4 regions of the Edwardsiella piscicida genome follow, and region 3 is predicted to be linked to each of the others. Evidence: predicted binding sites of a transcription regulator. Region 3 holds the regulator's gene; each other region holds the start of a gene.

Region 1 (3,426 bases), 820 kb from region 3:
CGGTCCGCTGACCTTATCCATCACCAGGTAGTCGTATCCCCACCCCTGCAGGGTCTTGCTCTCCAGCTGCCCCATCAGGCGCTGGCGGTTACAGTCGACCTGCAGCGTTTTACCGATCAACAGCTCAACCCGCAGCGCCGCTTCATCGTCGCGCGGCGGCAGATAGATAACCTGACGCGTCATGCCCTGTTCGGCCTGAGGATAGGGTGCCACCTTATCCAGCGGCTGACGGCTGAGATCCGCCGAGCCGGCCCAGGCGCTCACGGAAGAAGCGGCTAGCATCATGCCCGCCATCATCATAGAGAATGTCTTCATCATCAAATCCTTATTTATCCTGTGCGCGATGCGCCAAACGGGTAACAGCCTACCACATCGGCATGCGCGCTCCCCATAGGCGCATTCTGACAAACAGGGGCAGCGCGCGGCGTCGGCCGTGCGACAACGCGCGCGCGCCGCCGTGCCCCGAAAAAAAAACGGCCCCGCAGGGCCGTTCGTTTACTCATCGACGCCTTTACTGCGCAGGTACTCTTCGTAGCCGCCGCCAAAGTCCACCACCTTCTGCGGGGTGATCTCCACGATCCGGGTCGCCAGCGAACTGACAAACTCACGGTCGTGGGAGACGAAGATCAGCGTTCCCTGATACAGCTCCAGCGCAATGTTCAGCGCCTCGATCGACTCCATGTCCATATGGTTGGTCGGCTCATCCATCACCAGGACGTTGGGGCGGCGCATCATCAGCTTACCGAACAGCAGACGCCCCTTCTCACCGCCGGAGAGCACCTTAACCGACTTTTTGATGTCCTCTTGGCTAAACAGCAGACGACCGAGGAACCCGCGCACGGCCTGCTCGTCATCGCCCTGTTGGCGCCACTGGCTCATCCAGTCGAACAGGGTCATATCCTGTTCAAACTCATACTCGTGATCCTGCGCGTAGTAGCCTATCTGGGCGTTTTCAGCCCACTTGACGCCGCCGGCGTCCGGCGTCAGATCGCCAACCAGGGTTTTCAGCAGGGTGGATTTACCGACGCCGTTGGTCCCCAGCACCGCCAGCTTCTCGCCGGCCTCCAGCAGCAGCTTCACCCCGCTGAACAGCGGGCCGTTATCGAAGCCTTTGCTCAGGTCCGTCAGCTCCAGCGCGTTGCGGAACAGCTTTTTCTCCTGCTCGAAGCGGATGAACGGGTTCTGACGGCTAGAGGCCTTCACATCGTCCAGCTTGATCTTATCGATCTGACGGGCGCGCGAGGTAGCCTGACGCGACTTAGAGGCGTTGGCGCTAAAGCGACTGACGAACGACTGCAGCTCGGCGATCTGCGCCTTTTTCTTGGCGTTGTCCGCCAGCAGGCGCTCGCGGGCCTGGGTGGCCGCCGTCATATAGTCATCATAGTTGCCCGGGTAAATGCGCAGCTCGCCGTAGTCCAGATCGGCCATATGGGTGCACACCATATTCAGAAAATGGCGGTCATGGGAGATGATGATCATGGTACTGTTGCGCTCGTTCAGCACCGTCTCCAGCCAGCGGATAGTATCGATATCCAGGTTGTTGGTCGGTTCGTCGAGCAGCAGGATATCCGGATCGGAAAACAGCGCCTGCGCCAGCAGCACGCGCAGCTTCCAGCCCGGCGCCACTTCGCTCATGGTGCCATAGTGCTGTTCGACCGGGATGCCGACGCCCAGCAGCAGTTCACCGGCGCGGGCCTCGGCGCTGTAGCCGTCCATTTCACCGTAGGCGACCTCCAGATCGGCGACGCGGTATCCCTCCTCTTCGCTCATCTCCGCCAGCGCGTAGATACGATCGCGCTCCTCTTTCACCGCCCACAGCTCCTGGTGCCCCATGATGACCGTATCGATCACGCTGTATTTTTCAAAGGCGAACTGATCCTGACGCAGCTTACCCAGACGCTCATTCGGATCCAGCGCGACGTTCCCGGCCGTCGGCTGCAGATCGCCGCCGAGGATCTTCATCAGCGTAGACTTTCCGCAGCCGTTGGCGCCGATCAGACCGTAGCGGTTTCCACCGCCAAATTTGACAGAAATATTCTCAAACAGCGGCTTACTGCCAAACTGCATGGTGATGTTGTTACTTATCAGCACAGCGCAATCTCAATAGGTTAACGTGATTTTGTTCACATTATGCCACAAACGCAGCACAAATGTCGTCCACTGCGCGGCGCGATGGCGCCCCCCCCCCCCGCCGCGCTCGCGGGAGACCCGCGCCCCGCCGGCGTCCACGACATATTTCGTGTGCGACCAATAAGCGATCGGACAAAATAAAAAAGATTATTCTCTGCGACAGCGCCAATAGCGTCGCACTCAATTAATAATTAGCATATATTTACGGGGCAGCTCATTAATACTTTCTATTTAGAATAAAAAGAAAATAAAATTTATTACACTGACGGCAAAACATTAATCACTCCGCGCAAATAGTAACCCGCGGGCTTTATATTTAATCACCACACCAAAATAAATATACAGATATATCTGCATAGCTATTCAAAGGGATATATGATAATTAATTTGCGTTATGGCAAGATGAAAGTCTTTCTTTTATCTAAAGTATCGAATAAAAAAATAAATCGGCGTTTATCCGTATTCACTTTCCGTATTTTGCTGATGGGCCATGCCCTTTTCACGCATGACGAAAAGCGCATCGACCACCGGCGCGCGACGCGCCCCGGACGGAGCCGCCTATGCGTATAAATCTGGAGGTGCTGCTGATCCTCGATGCGCTTGATCGACACGGCAGCTTCGCGGCGGCCGCCCAGTCGCTGTATAAAACCCCCGCCGCCCTGAGCTACATGGTACAAAAGCTGGAAAGTAACCTGAATCTACAGCTGCTCGACCGCAGCGGCCACCGCGCGCGCTTTACCCGCGCCGGGCGCATCATTCTGGAAAAGGGGCGCCGCCTGCTGAACGAGGCGCAGGAGCTAGAGCGCCAGGCGACGCTGCTGGAGTCGGGCTGGGAGATGGAGATGTTCATGGCGCTGGAGGGCTATATCCTGCCGCACACCCTGCACCCGGTGATCGATGCCTTCATTCAGGCACACCGTCATACCCGCCTGCACCTGATGCCCCATGCGCCGACGCAGAGCGGAGCAGGCGGCGAGCGCGGCGCCATGGCCGATATCATCATTGGCACGGCCCCCCAGCTGCCGGAAAACGGCGGCTACACCTATCAGAGCCTGGGCTATATCGATACCCTGCTGGCGGTGGCACCCGACCATCCCCTGAACCGCTGCGCGCACCCGCTGACGCCACAGCAGCTCGGCGAGCAGCGAACCATCGTGATGGGCGACAGGCTCGCCGTCAGCCCCGCCGCCGCGGGGCAGGAGACGCCGCAGCATATCGTGGTCTATGACGCGGCATACCAAATCAGCCTCTTGCTTAGCGGCGCGGGGGCCGGCTACCTGCCGCGACACGCCGCGC
Region 2 (3,426 bases), 820 kb from region 3:
GCGCGTGACCACCTTGCACAGCGCAGGATTACAGCGCCAGGAAGAACCCGGCGATGGTGGCGCTCATCAGGTTGGAGAGGGTACCTGCAGCGACGGCACGCAGGCCGAAGCGGGCAATCTCATGGCGACGCTTCGGCGCCATACTGCCCAGTCCGCCCAGCAGGATCGCCACCGACGAAAGGTTGGCAAAGCCGCACAGCGCGAAAGAGATGATCGCCTTGGTATGGCCGGAAAGCACCTGCAGACCGGCCGCCGCGACCTCGGCATCCGCCTTCAGGTATTCGCCAAAGTTCATATAGGCGACGAACTCGTTAACGATCAGCTTCTGCCCGATGAAAGAGCCGGCGATCTGCGCCTCGTTCCAGGGCACGCCGATCAGGAAGGCGAGCGGAGAGAATACCCAGCCCAGGATCAGCTCCATCGACAGCTGCGGGTAGTTAAACCACCCGCCAATCCCGCCCAACATGCCATTCAGCAGAGCGATCAGGGCGATAAACGCCAGCAGCATCGCGCCGACGTTCAACGCCAGCTGCAGACCCGAGGCCGCACCGGAGGCGGCGGCGTCAATCACGTTGGCCGGACGATCCTCTGCCGCCACCAGCGCGGTAGCATCTTCACGATCGTGGGTCTGCTCGGTTTCCGGTACGATCAGCTTGGCAAACAGCAGGCCGCCCGGCGCCGCCATAAAGGACGCAGCGATCAGATACTCCAGCGGCACGCCCATCTGGGCATAGCCGGCCAGCACCGAGCCGGCAACGGAGGCCAGGCCACCGCACATGACCGCGAACAGTTCGGACTGGGTCATGGTGGCGATATAGGGGCGTACCACCAGCGGCGCTTCGGTCTGACCGACGAAGATATTGGCCGTCGCCGACAGCGACTCGGTACGGGAGGTGCCCAGCAGCTTGTGCAGCGCACCGCCCAGCACGCGGATCACCAGCTGCATGATCCCCAGATAATAGAGCACGGCAATCAGCGACGAGAAGAAGACGATCACCGGCAGTACGCGCAGGGCAAAGACAAACCCGCCGCCGCCGAACAGCTCAAACATCTTGTCGGATACCAGCCCACCGAACATAAACGAAATGCCCTGATTACCATAGGCGATAACGTTTGCTACACCGGTAGACATCGCGCCCAGCATATCGCGCCCAGCGGGCACATACAGCACAAAGGCGCCAAGGCATACCTGAACGGCGAAGGCGCCGGCCACGGTACGCACCCTAATGGCGCGGCGGTTGTTGGAAAGCAGTACGCCGAGCAGGATCAGCGTGACCATTCCCACAACACCCATTAAAAGTTGCATGGTTATTATCCCTGTTGTGTGAGTCTTAATAAGGCTTACACGCCCAATGGCGCAAGCCGTCTCCTGGTGCCAGGCAAAAAACAGGAGGGGTCCATCGCCGGCGGGCGGATTATAACGGGGCATCCGCGATGTTTGCGCGTATTGCTCACAAATTTATACAACTTGAAGCAAGTTAAATTGTTAAAAAGTGATGCATATCACATCATTTAATCGTTTACGCGCGCAAAAAACCGGCGGAACGCGTCAGGAACGCGGGGGGAAGTGAAATAGACGGTGCGTGTTGTCATACAGCGCCTGGGCTATCTGCGCAGGCGTTTCACTGCGCAGCGCACACAGGGCCGCAAAGACCCGCGTCAGCTGCTCCGGACGATTGGGCGCGCCCTGGTAACCGAACAGCGGCATATCCGGCGCATCGGTCTCCAGCAGCAGCGCCTCCAGCGGCAGCGCCGCCACCGCGGCACGGGTCTTGTTCGCCCGTGCGTAGGTAATCGTGCCGCCGACGCCAATCGCATACCCCAAACGCACGAAGGCCTGCGCCTGAGCCAGGCTGCCGGAAAAACCGTGCACCACGCCGGTGCGCATCAGCCGCCGCTGGCGCAGTATCTTCGCCAGCAGATCGTGGCTGCGGCGTGAATGCAGGATCACCGGCAGATCGTAGCGCTGGGCCAGGGCCAGCTGATCCTGCAGCAGGCTCAGCTGACGCGCCGGCTGGCGGACGTCACCGTAGTGATCCAGCCCGATCTCACCCAGCGCGACCACCGCCGGGTCGGCCTGGGCCAGCAGCGTATCCAGCGCCGCAATATCCGTATCCCGATGATGTTCGATGTACAGGGGATGCAGCCCCAGCGCCGCATGCAGCATCGGATAGCGATGGGCCAGCGCCAGCACCGACGCAAAACGGGAGGCCTCGATGCTGGGCACAATGATATCGCCGATCCCCGCCGCCCGGGCGCGATGCAGGCTTGCCGCCTCATCGCCACAGAAGGGGGCAAAGTCAAAATGGCAGTGGGTGTCGATCAGCGCCGCGGCAATCACAGCGTTTCCCCTGCAGGCTGACGCGCGGCTTGGTGGGTCAGCCTCGCCGGGCCATGGGCATGCGCCGGCAGGTCACGCGGTAGCAGCCAGTGCCCAACGGCCGCCAGAAAATAGCGGGCACAGCGCCGTCCCAGATGGTAATCCGTGTTCAGCGATGCCACCGTACTGCCCAAGGCATGGCTCGCCAGCGGCTTGGGGGGGTAAATTTCAAAGATACGCAGACGGCCCGGCGGTTGCTCAATAAAACGTTGGGTGCGACGGTAGCTCTTCTCATGGCGCTGCATCATCCGCACCATCTGCTGCAGGCTGCTCTCGCTGAGCAGAGACTCCATGCGTTTCACCCAGCGGGGCGTATAGAACATCTGAGACGGCACGGTGCGTATCACCACGATGGTATCAGCGCCCAGTCGGTACGCCTCGCGCACCGGCACGGCGTCGGCGATGCCGCCGTCCTGGTAGACCACGCCGTCCAGCTCCACCCCGCTGCGGTAAAAGCCGGGGATGGCGCTGCTGGCCTTGATCACCTGCAGCCAGCTATCGCGCTGCGCCGGAAAATAGGCCGCGCTAAAGTCATCGCTACGGCTGGCGACCATATAGAACTGGCGCTGCTGTCCCAGCATACGCTCGGCGCGATCGAAGGCCAGCGGCATCTCGCGGTGGGTACAATCCACCAGCCAATCCAGATCAATGAGATGGCCGCCGCGGACAAAGCGCAGCGGGTTAAAAAACTCGCTGCGGGTGGTATAGCGCGTAATCACGCGTCGGGCATATCCCGCCTGACCACAGACAAAGGACGACAGGTTCTGGGCGCCGGCGGAGGTACCCAAATAGAGATCGAAGGGGTTGAAGCGCGCACGCAGAAACTCATCCAGCACCCCGGCGGTAAAAATACCCCGCTGTCCGCCGCCCTCGCACACCAGCGCAATGCGGCCCGGATGGTAGGGTTTATAGGCCAGGGGCTCAATGTTGCCCAGCGTAATCGGTATTCTGTATCCCACTCTACAACCTCATGACAACACGCTCAGCCGGTCTGCCGCCCCGACAAACGAGGCGACTCACATAGATTAAGCATACCTTGGATAAGG
Region 3 (3,426 bases):
AGGTAGAGGCTGCCCGCGCCCTTGAGCAGGGTGTGCAGCGTCGGATAGAGCAGCAGTAGGCTGCCGACGCCAAAGGCGATCAGCAGCAGCAGCGTTTGCATGCCGAGCATGATGCCGAGCATGAGCGGCAGCGAGCGGTAGAACCCCAGATTGGCGCTGGAGCTGGTCAACAGCATATTGTTGGGGCCAGGGGTCACGGCTGAGACCCACAGGAAACCCAGCAGGGAGAGAAACAGAGAGCTGTCCATGCTAACCGGCTCCGATTTTGCGCCGAGGGGGTGTTTTGACCCTAACAGTGTGTTATTGATGGTACAAGTGTTCCCTGGATGAATTTTCTTCACGCAGCATGATCGTTTCCACCTTTTCACCGTCCCGCGCCCTACGCAACCCGCACCTGCAGACGATCCTGCCGCGGCTGCTGCGACGGCGCGCCCTGTTGGCGCCGGTGTGGCAGCGTTTAACCCTGCCGGACGGCGATTTTATCGATCTGGCCTGGAGCGAGGCGCCGCAGCCCGCTCGCCATAAACCGCGGGTGGTTCTGTTCCATGGGCTGGAGGGCAGCGTGCATAGCCCCTATGCCCACGGCCTGCTGCACGCCTGTCGGGAGGCGGGCTGGCTGGCGGTCGTGATGCACTTTCGCGGCTGCAGCGGTGAGCCCAACCTGACGCCGCGTTTCTATCACTCCGGCGAAACCGGGGACGCGCGCTTTTTTTTGGCGTGGCTGCGACGCACCTTCGGTCAGGTGCCCACCGCGGCGGTCGGGTTCTCCCTGGGCGGCAATATGCTGGGCTGTTATCTGGCCGAAGAGCAGGCACAGGCCCCGCTGGAGGCAGCGGTGATGGTCTCGGCGCCGCTGATGCTGTCGGCCTGTGCGGCGCATCTGGAGCGCGGCGTGGCGCGGATTTACCAGCGTTACCTGTTACATGAGCTTAAGCAGAGCGCCCGACGTAAGCTGCGCCGTTATCCGGAGATGCTGGATCTCGATCCGCTCCAGCTGCGGCGTATGCGTAGGCTACGCGAGTTTGACGATCAGATCACCGCTCGCCTGCACGGGTTTCGCGATGCGGATGACTACTATCGGCGCTGTAGCGCCCTGCCGCGGCTGTCGACGATCCGCCAGCCGCTGCTGATCATTCAGGCACGCGACGATCCCTTTATGACGTCGGCGGTGATCCCGCCGTTGGGATCGCTGCCGTCCAATATCGAATACCAGCTGACGGCGTTTGGCGGCCACGTCGGCTTTATCGGCGGTACGCTGCGACATCCCTTCCCGTGGCTGGAGCAGCGCATTCCTGCCTGGTTAGCCCCCTATTTGGAGTAAAACGCGTGATCATTCCTTGGCAACAGATTGCCCCAGAGACGCTGGATAGCCTGATCGAGGCTTTTGTCCTGCGAGAGGGGACTGACTATGGCGAGCAGGAGAGGAGCCTGACGCAGAAGGTGGAGGATGTGCGGCGTCAGCTGCAGTGCGGTGAGGCGGTCGTGGTATGGTCCGAGCTGCATGAAAGCGTCAATATTATGCCGCGCAGCCAGTTTAAGGGCGCGGATTAGCGCACGTTGGCGTATTTTCCCGCGCGGCGCCCGGCGCCGCGCTGTGCAAATAAAAAGCAAAAACGTCGCAGGCGGAGAAAAAACGGCGGCGAACAGTGAGCTATTCCATGCTGAAGCGAGACAGTGCGAGACAGTAAGGCCAAGCTATGCTACAAACTAAGCCGACATGCACCTTTAATGGAATGAAGCGGGTATAGATCAAGATCGCCGGGGATCATCTCCCTTAGGCTATGGAAACTATATTCGACAAGTGCAGTGCTATAGCAGGTTACTAGGCAGTTTCCCGGCCCCGTCCGGCGGGGGGTGCGTTTGGCGCACCGGGGATGCGATAACAATAGAGGATAATAGCGAATGGTTCTCGGCAAACCGCAAACAGATCCAACTCTCGAATGGTTCCTGTCCCATTGCCATATTCACAAATATCCGTCCAAAAGTACCTTGATTCACCAGGGTGAAAAAGCGGAGACGCTTTATTACATCGTAAAGGGATCTGTAGCGGTACTGATTAAGGATGAAGAGGGTAAGGAGATGATCCTCTCCTACCTGAACCAGGGCGACTTCATTGGCGAGCTGGGGCTGTTTGAGGAAGGGCAGGAGCGCAGCGCCTGGGTGCGGGCGAAGACCGCCTGTGAGGTGGCTGAAATTTCCTACAAGAAATTCCGCCAGCTGATCCAGGTTAACCCGGATATTCTGATGCGTCTGTCTGCCCAGATGGCGCGTCGTCTGCAGGTCACGTCAGAGAAAGTCGGTAACCTGGCCTTCCTGGATGTGACGGGCCGTATTGCCCAGACGCTGTTGAATCTGGCCAAGCAGCCGGATGCGATGACGCACCCGGACGGCATGCAGATTAAGATCACCCGTCAGGAGATCGGCCAGATCGTGGGCTGCTCTCGTGAAACGGTAGGACGTATTCTGAAGATGCTGGAGGATCAGAACCTGATCTCGGCACACGGTAAAACCATCGTCGTCTACGGGACGCGTTGATTTTGCGCCCGCGCCGCACGGGCGGCGCGGAATCTTCAACCCATCCCCAGGATGGTGCTCATGTGGCGGCGGTTTATCTACCACCCGGAAGTGAACTATGCACTGCGCCAGACGCTGGTTTTGTGTCTGCCGGTGTTGTTCGGGCTTATGGTAGGCCAGCTGCAGCAGGGGCTGCTGTTTTCTCTGGTACCGGTCTGCTGCAATATCGCCGGTCTTGATACCCCCCATAAACGCTTCTTTAAACGCCTCGCGGTGGGCGGCACCCTGTTTGCGCTCGGCAGCCTGTTACTGCAGATGGCCCTGCTTTGGTCGGTGCCGCTGCCGCTGGCTATGCTGCTTTTGGCGCTGCTGTTTGGCGTCAACGGCGAGATCAGTCCGCTGCACGCCCGTTTACTGCCGGCAACGCTGGTCGCCGCCATCTTTACCCTTAGCATGGTGGGGATGGTGCCTATCTGGCAGGGGCCGCTGCTGTATTTGGTCGGTACGATTTGGTACGGCGCCTTCACCTGGTTTTGGTTTGTCCTGTGGAAAGGGCAGCCGATCCGCGAAACCCTGAACCAGCTGTACCTGGAGCTGGCGGATTACATTGAGGCCAAGTACAGCCTGCTCACGCAGCACAGCGATCCGCAGACGGCGCTGCCGCCGCTGCTGAACCGCCAGCAAAAGGTGATGGATCTTATCAGCGTGATCTATCAGCAGATGCATATGCTGTCCCTGGTCCATAACCCGGAATATAAGCGGTTGGTGCGCTACTTTCAGGTGGCGCTGGATCTACAGGAGCATATTACCGTCAGCCTCTCCCAGCCGGAGGAGGTGCAAACTCTGGTGGAACAAAGCCAGGCCGAGGCGATCATTCGCCGCAACGCGCAGGTGGTGGCCGGGCGTCTGCGG
Region 4 (3,426 bases), 820 kb from region 3:
GTATTGCGCGCCGCCTCTTCCGCCAGCCAGGTGGTGTTCAGCCGCGACCCTTCCTGCTCATAGCGCGCCAGATCGGACAGGCGCACCATATAGCCGGTCACCCGCACCAGATCGTTGCCGCTGACGTTGGCCGTGAATTCACGCATCCCGGCGGAGAACGCGCCGAGGCACAGCTGCATCAGGGCCTGCGGGTTGCTTTTTACCGTGGGATCCAGGGTCAGAATGTCGCTGATCCCGGCGGGATAATAGGCGTGGTGCGGCGCGACGGCCATCAGATGGCCGATCGGATCCGGCTCGCTGCCGTAGGGAAGGCGGGCGCCGGGCGTCGTGCCCCGATCGCTGCTGATCCCGGATTGGGCATGCAGCAGCGCGCGCTGCTGCCAAGCATGGGGGAGCGGGGTCGCGCGGACAAACGCGTCCAGCCAGGCGCTGATCCGATAGCCTAAGGCGTTGGCCGCCTCATCCTGACCGTAGCGGGCGGCGACGCCGCTCTGCTGACACAGAATATCGACCGCCTCCGCCAGGGCAAAGATGCCGAACATCGGCACAAAACGCTGGGCGTCGATCAGCCCCTCATGCACCAGGAAGCTCTGGCTGAAGAAATGGGAGCGGGTGAACAGAAAGTCGCTGCGGGCGCGGAGAATCTCGGTCTGGCGCTGGCAATAGTCAGGCAGGGTGCGGGTAAAGAAGTCCTCCTCTCCCCGGCTGCGCAGGGCCACCTCTTTCAGGTTCATCCGAACCAGGGTGCTGCCGCCGCCGCCCAGCGGCAGCGCGTTGTAGCAGCTGACAATGCCGTAGCCGCCCGCTGTGAAAATATTATCATGCAGCGGCGCGTTGGCGATGTGCGGTTTACTGCAGGCGCAGATGTTTTCAATGGCCTGCTGCAGACGCTCTGCGGGCGTGATCTCAGGGTGGTAGAGGAAGGTCAGGTTGGGGACGACCTGAGCTAGCTCCGCGTCCGCGCGTAAAAATAGACGCGTCAGGATGTTATCGGACGGTCCCAGGTTCGCGTGCATAAAGGCATCGGGAAAAGTGCGATCCAGATAACGCCAAAAGCGTTTTATGCGGATATATAATTCGTTCTCTGTTAAAATTCCAACATATGGAAGCAATAGTTGATCTAAATGCCCCAAAAATACCGGCATAGATGTGACGGATGGGACATGGTGATACAGGATGGTCAACATGGAGAGCGCGTCGTCAAAGTCCTGCGCCGGCTCCAGCTCCAGCCACTCAGAGCCGTTGGCCAAGAAGCGGGCGTAGTCCGGCAGTACGTAGCGGGGCTTATAGGGCGCATGGCCTTCAAACATATCGCAGATGACGCCTTCGTCCAGCGCCTGGCGAGCCGCTTCCGGTAGGGCGGGGTAGGGCAGATCGTTTTCGGCCTCCAGCGCAAGGAAGTGGCGTTTTTGCAGGGCAGAGAGATGGGGATCGCAGGCGATAGCCATACAGCGCGAGTGCAGTGCGTTGGCAGAGGTTTCAGGCATGATCGTTGTCCATGGCGATGAGAGCGATGATCAGGATGAGCGTAGGGCTGTGTCCTGTAACGGTATGAAATCCCGGCGTCGCGCCTGCGGGGTTCACCGGCGGACGGCGGAGCGTGGTCAGTGTAAGGCCGTGGGCTGCGCGCGTTCGCACGTTAGCATCGGTTTTGACGATAGTTATGATTTATATGTGATATTGATCATATATCGCGATCCTATGTTACATTCTGATTTTCATCTAATGTGACAGTGAACACAAATATGACGGAGGTTTTGTGTTCAAATAATCACACCAGAAGGGCTGTGTGCGGTGAGATGGATCTCAATGACATACCGGTGTGGCCGGGTGTCTCTTCAGGGAACCAAGTCCGCTCGCCAACGTGTGGGATCGCTTTACGGCGCAGGCCGTTAAAACCTTCGTCCCGTTTTTTTTGATTGAACCGGCATGGGCCGCGTTCAGCCAGTTGGAGAGTATTATGACCGAGTTACAAACTGCCGCTCAGCGCGCACTGCGCCTGATGGATCTGACAACCCTGAATGACAACGATACCGACGAGAAAGTGATCGCGCTGTGTCATCAGGCCAAAAGCCCGGCGGGCAATACCGCTGCGGTGTGCATTTATCCCCGTTTTATCCCCATCGCCCGTAAAACCCTGCGTGAACAGGGTACGCCGGACGTACGCATTGCAACGGTGACCAACTTCCCGCACGGTAACGATGATATCGAGATCGCGCTGGTGGAAACCCGTGCGGCGATCGCCTACGGGGCGGATGAAGTGGATGTGGTCTTCCCGTACCGTGCCCTGATGGCGGGCAACGAGCAGGTGGGCTTCGATTTGGTGAAAGCCTGTAAAGAGACCTGCGCCGCCGCCAATGTCTTGCTGAAAGTGATTATTGAAACCGGCGAGCTGAAAGACGCTGCGCTGATCCGTAAAGCGTCTGAAATTTCAATTAAGGCCGGGGCGGACTTTATTAAGACCTCCACCGGTAAGGTGCCGGTTAACGCCACGCTGGAGAGCGCTGAAATCATGATGAGCGTGATCCGCGATATGGGCGTGGCGAAGAGCGTGGGCTTCAAGCCGGCCGGCGGCGTGCGTACGGCGGAGGATGCGGCGCAGTATCTGGCGCTGGCCGATCGTCTGCTGGGTGAAGGGTGGGCCGATAGCCGCCACTTCCGCTTCGGCGCTTCCAGCCTGTTGGCTAGCCTGCTGCAGACCTTAGGCTATGATGCCAAGGGCACCGGCAGCAGCTACTGATGCGGGAACAGGCCGCCTGCGGGCGGCCTGACTGACGTCAAGGGCATTTACCTCTCACGGATCGCGCAGACGATCCTAGCCTAATAATCAGTCTAACAGGGGGTTACCTTGTTTCTGGCTCAAGAAATTATCCGCAAAAAGCGCGACGGCCATGCGCTGAGCGAAGAAGAAATTCGCTTTTTCATCAACGGGATCCGGGATAACACGATCTCCGAGGGACAGATCGCCGCGCTGGCGATGACGATCTTTTTCCACGATATGGCCATGCCGGAGCGCGTGGCGCTGACCATGGCGATGCGGGACTCCGGCACCGTGCTGGACTGGAAGTCCCTGAATCTGAACGGGCCGATTGTCGATAAGCATTCGACCGGTGGCGTGGGGGACGTGACCTCACTGATGCTGGGGCCGATGGTCGCCGCCTGCGGTGGCTATGTGCCGATGATCTCCGGTCGCGGCCTCGGGCATACCGGCGGCACGCTGGATAAGCTAGAATCGATCCCAGGGTTCGACATTTTCCCGGACGACAGCCGTTTCCGCAGCATTATCGCCGATGTCGGCGTCGCCATTATCGGGCAGACCAGCTCGCTGGCGCCGGCGGATAAGCGTTTTTATGCGACGCGCGATATCACCGCGACGGTCGACTCTATCCCGCTGATCACTGCCTCTATTCTGGCCAAGAAGCTGGC

What was found. Region 3 encodes CRP, which controls carbon source genes, mostly activating them, when cyclic AMP is high. Its sites were predicted from a motif close to ATGTGANNNNNNTCACAT; they were not measured.
Region 1: the regulator CRP is predicted to act here: its motif matches at 2,112-2,129, upstream of L1P05_RS12030 (ABC-F family ATPase).
Region 2: the regulator CRP is predicted to act here: its motif matches at 1,492-1,509, upstream of L1P05_RS02400 (NupC/NupG family nucleoside CNT transporter).
Region 4: the regulator CRP is predicted to act here: its motif matches at 1,673-1,690, upstream of deoC (deoxyribose-phosphate aldolase).

What each region holds. Positions count from the first base shown of each region.
Region 1 is NZ_CP090968.1:2,648,802-2,652,227, forward strand. It holds gene eco (serine protease inhibitor ecotin) at 1-315, opposite strand, end outside; gene L1P05_RS12030 (ABC-F family ATPase) at 496-2,091, opposite strand; gene L1P05_RS12035 (LysR family transcriptional regulator) at 2,691-3,426, shown strand, end outside.
Region 2 is NZ_CP090968.1:526,941-530,366, reverse strand. It holds gene L1P05_RS02400 (NupC/NupG family nucleoside CNT transporter) at 29-1,294, opposite strand; gene L1P05_RS02395 (TatD family hydrolase) at 1,550-2,338, opposite strand; gene L1P05_RS02390 (patatin-like phospholipase family protein) at 2,338-3,339, opposite strand.
Region 3 is NZ_CP090968.1:3,470,158-3,473,583, reverse strand. It holds gene L1P05_RS15875 (LysE family translocator) at 1-248, opposite strand, end outside; gene L1P05_RS15870 (hydrolase) at 347-1,321, shown strand; gene L1P05_RS15865 (YheU family protein) at 1,327-1,551, shown strand; gene crp (cAMP-activated global transcriptional regulator CRP) at 1,903-2,535, shown strand; gene L1P05_RS15855 (YccS/YhfK family putative transporter) at 2,596-3,426, shown strand, end outside.
Region 4 is NZ_CP090968.1:531,298-534,723, forward strand. It holds gene L1P05_RS02410 (YjjI family glycine radical enzyme) at 1-1,487, opposite strand, end outside; gene deoC (deoxyribose-phosphate aldolase) at 1,961-2,740, shown strand; gene deoA (thymidine phosphorylase) at 2,849-3,426, shown strand, end outside.